2 regions of the Listeria sp. PSOL-1 genome follow, and region 1 is predicted to be linked to the other one. Evidence: riboswitches for the same ligand, from Rfam matches in the RefSeq annotation. Region 1 holds a riboswitch; the other holds the start of a gene.
What was found. Region 1 has a riboswitch for S-adenosylmethionine ahead of G6Q10_RS07950 (methionine ABC transporter ATP-binding protein). Riboswitches for the same ligand answer to the same signal wherever they lie in the genome.
Positions count from the first base shown of each region.

Region 1 (3,177 bases):
ATTTTAATGCTTAGCGCGAAAGCAGAAGATAATGATAAAATTATGGGCTTGCTCACTGGGGCAGATGATTACATGGTTAAGCCCTTTAACCCAGTAGAACTCTCCGTTCGAGTTAAAGCGATTTTGCGTCGCATCCAATTGATGAAAACAAGCGAACAGACTTCAAGTGAAAAGCTTGTCATCGGTCCAATTATCATTGATCGGTCACATCATATTGTGACAGTTAATGAAAAAGAGCTTCATTTGACGACATCTGAATTTGATATTCTATATTTGTTAGCAAGTGAGCCAGGGCGTGTTTTTAGCTCAGAATATATCTTTGAAAGAATTTGGCAAGAACAAGCATTTGGTGCTAGCAAAACGGTTATGGTGCATATTAGTAATTTGCGTGATAAATTGCGGGAGGCGCTCGGCGGGGAAAATGTGATTAAAACCATTTGGGGAGTGGGTTATAAAATTGAGATTTAAACGATTCATTAAAAATATTAGTCATATAATGAACCCTTGGCAGATCATGTTTTTTATCGTTGTTTCCTGGTTAGGTGCTGCGATTCTTTTACGAACAGTTTATTTTTGGATGATTAATATTCGTGATGATTCCGTTGTTTTACGTGGCTTGACTGAAACTTTCCTCACTTTATTTGGTCATGGAAAATTTCAAACCATCATCGATTCGCCGTTGTTGCTTTTGACCAAATTTCTTTTTCAAGTGATGATTGCGCTGCTCATTTTTTTCATTTTCTATCGTTTAACGCGTCAAAGAAGGTTGAAAAAGCAGCTGCAAACCATTAATTATGCGTTAAATCTTGATCAACCAGTCGATACAGAAAGCCTTGTGCCAGAGATTCGCGAACTTGAGGTTAATATTGAAAAAATGCGTGATCGCCAAAGAAACCTGATGGAGCAAGAGCAGCAAGCACAACAAGCTAAAAACGATTTAATTACCAATGTTTCGCATGATCTTAGAACCCCACTTACCTCTATTTTAGGTTATTTGAGCTATATTCATGACGATCGGTATCGTGATGAAATCGAACTTCGCTATTATACCGAACTCGTTTATAATAAAGCGCGTCATTTGCATAAATTGATTGATGACTTATTTTCCTATACACGTCTTGAGAGCCCAGATTATACATTAGCCAATGATCAACTTGATATGATTGAACTTTTACGACAATTGGTTGCAGAATTTGATGGTTTAGCGCAAAAAAAAGGAATGGAATTGGTTGAAATATACGAAGATGATAATTTAATGGTCAGTGGCGATGGAAATCAGATCATGCGACTTTTTGAAAACTTATTTTCAAATGCTTTGCGTTACGGAGAAGGGGATAAACAAATTGACATTACTGCTCGTCGTGATGGTGAATGGGCAGTTATTGGTGTAACCAATTATGGCAAAGAAATTCCAGCGTTTGATTTACCACATTTATTCGAACGTTTTTATAAAGTGGATAAAAATCGTACAACGACAGGTACAGGTTTAGGCCTTGCGATCGCTAAGTCAATTGTAGAAAGACACGGTGGTTTAGTTATGGCAACCAGCAAGAATCATCGAACGACATTTACGGTGAAATTACCGTTATTATAGCTATAATTTTTTAAAATTCGATAATAACAAAAAATAACAGTTGCTTTTCACGCTCATTTCACTTATAATTTAAAACATACATTTACACTAGGAAACGTTATCTGTAGATTCTTATCAAGAGTGGTGGAGGGAAATGCCCAGTGAAGCCCAGCAACCTAAGTAGTTTTACTTAAGGTGCTAATTCATGCAGGACACAAGTTGTTCTGGAAGATGAGAAGAAAGCAAACCTTAACATTCGGTGCCTTTCTGCTCATGCAGGAAGGTTTTTTTGTGTGATGGATTAATCTCGAAAAAAGGTGAAATAAAATGATTACTTTGCAAAATGTTATTAAAGATTATACTTCTGGTAAAAAAAGGGTTCGTGCTGTTGAAGGTGTCAATTTAACCATTAATCAAGGTGAAATCTTTGGAGTTGTTGGCTATTCAGGTGCAGGGAAAAGTAGCCTAATTCGTATGTTTAATGGTTTAGAGCTACCAACTTCTGGCAAGGTTGAAGTAAACAACAAAGAAATCAGTCGCATTCGTGGTCGTGAATTGCGAAAAGCCCGCCAGAAAATTGGAATGATTTTCCAACATTTCAATTTACTTTGGTCGCGAACTGTTTTTGAAAACATTGCTTTTCCACTTGAAATAGCTGGAATTCGTGGTAAAAAACGAAAAGCCCGAGTAAATGAACTCATTCGACTCGTGGGCCTCGTTGGAAAAGAAGACGCTTATCCAGCGGAGCTTAGTGGTGGACAAAAACAGCGCGTTGGTATTGCGCGCGCTTTGGCTAACGATCCAACGGTTTTACTTTGTGATGAAGCAACATCAGCGCTTGATCCGCAAACAACGGATGAAGTTTTAGAATTATTACTAGATATTAACAAGCGACTGAACTTAACGATTATTGTCATCACACACGAAATGCACGTTATTCGTAAAATCTGCAAACGCGTAGCTGTAATGGAAGCGGGTAAAGTTGTAGAAATGGGCGAAGTATTAGAAGTCTTCAAACATCCAGAACAAAATGTTACCAAACGTTTCGTCAGACAAGTGACGGAAACAGATGAAACAGAAGATCTCATTCATTTGCTCCTAAGCAATTATTCAGATGGGAAGCTTGTACGACTCCTTTTCATGAGCGAAAATGCGACACAGCCAATCATCTCCCAAGTAGCGCAGCAAAATCATGTGTTGCTGAATGTTCTTCATGGCAGTTTAACACAAACGCAAAATGGTGCTTACGGAACATTATATGTTCAAATTCAAGGTGATGAGCAACAAATTGAGGCGACAATTGGCGATCTGCGCGCACTTAATGTAGAAACTGAGGTGATTGAAGCATGAGCAAACTTTTTCCAGATGTTGATTGGCATATCATGTGGGGCTATACAAGTGAAACTTTATATATGACCTTAAGTTCGCTTGTTGCTGTATGTATTCTTGGTATCTTATTAGGGTTATTATTATTTTTAAGCAACCGCCAAGGGAATGTCGGCGCTAAGGTTTTATATTGGATTACAGCTATTTTAGTCAATGTTTTCCGATCTATTCCTTTTATTATATTAATTGTTTTACTTTTACCAATGACAAAGACGCTT
Region 1 covers NZ_LR760298.1:1,641,267-1,644,443, reverse strand. Annotated here, with positions in the region: gene G6Q10_RS07960 (response regulator transcription factor) at 1-468, shown strand, start outside; gene G6Q10_RS07955 (sensor histidine kinase) at 452-1,594, shown strand; SAM riboswitch class I at 1,703-1,811, shown strand; gene G6Q10_RS07950 (methionine ABC transporter ATP-binding protein) at 1,901-2,923, shown strand; gene G6Q10_RS07945 (methionine ABC transporter permease) at 2,920-3,177, shown strand, end outside.

Region 2 (3,177 bases), 1.0 Mb from region 1:
ATAATGTGACTGTTATTGTTTATGAATTAATATCACTTAATTCAAGTAATTAGAATACTGTTTAAATTAAAAGGGGAAGTTAATGAATATACTAGGTCTATTACTTATCATTTATTTTATAAAAGAGCAATTTCATTTTGGGGCCGTTAGCCGCGTTAAGTATTGGATCATCCCAGTTGTTTCATTCGTTATGTTTTGGGTTCAATTTGTAAAAGTGGATGTTTTAGAAGCGCTTTTCCCTGTCTTCATTTGTGTTGTTGTTGGTCTTTTTGTTGGCTGGTTACAAACTTATCATTTACAAGTGAAACAAACGGATAGTGGATTATTTGTTCGAAGTGGCTTTTCTTATTTATTAGGTTGGCTGATTGTATTTATCATGCAAGTGGTCATGGTGATCCTCGTTGAAGGGAAGTTGAAAGAATCAGTTAGTGGGATGCTTATTGAAGAGGTTAAGCGGGATGTTTTCACCTTTTTGTCTTTTACACCTAGAGAAAATGTAACTGGATGGCTAGATTGGTTGCTCATCGGTGTAACCGGACTTGCTTATTTTTATTTCAGCCGGTGTAAATATCCAGAAATAGGTAAGGCTTTGAAAAAAACAGGTAAAAAGCATTGAATGGCAATGCCTTTTACCTATTTTTATCTCTTATATGCAGTGTTTGACCGATGCCTGATAAAACCAACTAAACTGATAATAAGTGAAGTAACATATTCTAAAAAGCTAGCTAGAAAAATGGCAACAGCAATTTCAGTCTGCTTTAAGCCACCACCATAAAAGCTAATAAAGAATATTATTCCACTTGTAATAAGCCCCATTGTTGCAAGAAAATATTTAAACCAACGCCATTTAAAAACAAATTCAAACAAGCACATTGCAGCAAGGAAGCCAAGAGAAGTTAATGATAATAATAGAATAAAGACCATTATTTAAGCTCCTTTTAAAATCTTAATACTTAGTTTACATCATACCATAGGTTTCAAATATTGATAAGTGGGAAGGAAAACGTTAATGTTTGTAAAGAGGAAATAACGATGATCTATGTTGTTTAAAATAGCAAACTTAATGAAATAAAATAAATAAAGAAAGTGTGTCAAAATGGCAACTGAACTCAATGTAGAATTAGCTTATAAAATTCTTGAAAATGTGGATAAAACAATGTCAAATATGAATGAATTGGTAAATGACCGTCCAAAAACGAGAGATGATAAGATTAATAAAAATGAATTTTTATTAACTTTGTATTTCCTTGAAAAAAATAATTATTTACTTCGCTATCAAAGTGAAGGGAAAATAAGATATTTTCGCACAGAAAAAGGACAACGTATTTTTGAAAGATATGCTGGTTTGCCAAAAGAAAAGTGGCCAAAAAAGGTGATAATCGAAAAAAATTAAGTGTTGCTTTTCATTATTTTATACCCTATAATGTAAGACATATTGTATGTATCACATAAAAATAAAAATGATTCTTATCCAGAGCGGTAGAGGGACTGGCCCTTTGAAGCCCAGCAACCTACACTTTATGTTGTAAGGTGCTAACCTGTTGCAGGAATTTTTCCTGAACGATGAGACGAAGGTACTTAGATGTAAGCGGCCTTTTCTCTTTATGTCAAAATGAGAAAGGACCGCTTTTTGTTTGATTGAGTAACATGGTTAAACACTAGTGAAAGAGGAGAAGGAGGTAAAATAAAGATGACTGAAAATCGTCATTTATTTACATCAGAGTCTGTTTCTGATGGACATCCAGATAAGATTGCAGATCAGATTTCTGATGCTATTTTGGACGCGATTATTGCAAAGGATCCTGATGCAAGGGTTGCTTGTGAAACAACTGTAACAACGGGACTTGTTCTTGTTGCTGGTGAAATAACAACTTCTATTTATGTAGATATTCCAAAAATTGTTCGAAAGACAATTAAAGAAATTGGCTATACGCGAGCTAAATATGGTTTTGATGCAGAAACTTGTGCTGTACTTACTGCAATTGATGAACAATCACCAGATATTGCTCAAGGTGTCAATGAGGCTTTTGAAGTGCGTAGTGGTTTAAAGGAAGATGACGCGATTGAAGCTATTGGTGCGGGCGATCAAGGTTTAATGTTTGGCTTTGCCACGGATGAAACAGAAGCATTGATGCCACTTCCCATTTTCTTGGCGCACGGTTTATCACGCAAAATTGCTGAACTTAGAAAAGATAAAACACTTGATTATTTACGGCCAGATGCCAAAACGCAAGTTACCGTTGAATATGATGAATCTGGTAAGCCTGTTAGAATTGATACCATTGTTATTTCTACGCAACATCATCCAAAGATGACACAGCAACAAATTGCTGCTGATATGAAAAAACATGTGATTTCTGCGGTTATTGATGCAGCATTGTTAGATGATAAGACAAAATATTTTATTAATCCAACTGGACGCTTCGTAATTGGTGGGCCTCAAGGAGATGCTGGCTTAACTGGGCGTAAAATCATCGTGGACACTTATGGTGGTTATGCGCGCCATGGCGGAGGTGCCTTTTCAGGAAAAGATCCGACTAAAGTAGATCGTTCTGGAGCTTATGCTGCGCGTTATGTAGCTAAAAATATTGTTGCTGCAGGGCTTGCTCGGAAAGTCGAAGTTCAACTCGCTTACGCTATTGGTGTAGCTGAACCCGTTTCAATTTCAATCGAAACATATGGGACAAGTTCTATGACTGAGCAAGAATTAGAAAAAGCAGTACGTACGCATTTTGATTTACGTCCAGCAGGCATCATTAAAATGCTTGATTTGCGTAAACCAATTTATCGAAAAACTGCGGCATTTGGTCATTTTGGACGTATGGATCTTGACTTACCTTGGGAACGCACAGATAAAGTCTCTGATTTAAAAGCATTTTTTGCTGAAAAAAGCTCAAAAATTAGTTCAGGAAGGGAATTGTTTTAGGAATTATTGATACGAATGTTAACTTTAAACGCAGTAAAAGTACGTATCTCTTGAGCCTATTTTTATACCAAACGAATGGGCTTTATGATATGATAAACGATGTGAAATAAGCAATTAATTTTTGATATAGAGGAGAATGCCCCAATGTGTGGATTTGTAGGATGCGTACATGACCGCATTGCCGAAATTACAGGCGAAGAAAAAGAAGCATTTAAAGAAATGAATGATATGATTACTCACCGTGGACCAGA
Region 2 covers NZ_LR760298.1:595,536-598,712, forward strand. Annotated here, with positions in the region: gene G6Q10_RS02985 (DUF2584 domain-containing protein) at 1-53, shown strand, start outside; gene G6Q10_RS02990 (hypothetical protein) at 83-616, shown strand; gene G6Q10_RS02995 (hypothetical protein) at 640-924, opposite strand; gene G6Q10_RS03000 (DUF3116 family protein) at 1,097-1,393, shown strand; SAM riboswitch class I at 1,465-1,570, shown strand; gene metK (methionine adenosyltransferase) at 1,691-2,926, shown strand; gene asnB (asparagine synthase (glutamine-hydrolyzing)) at 3,071-3,177, shown strand, end outside.
Region 2: linked by a shared signal. The riboswitch ahead of metK (methionine adenosyltransferase) and the one ahead of G6Q10_RS07950 (methionine ABC transporter ATP-binding protein) in region 1 are both predicted to bind S-adenosylmethionine.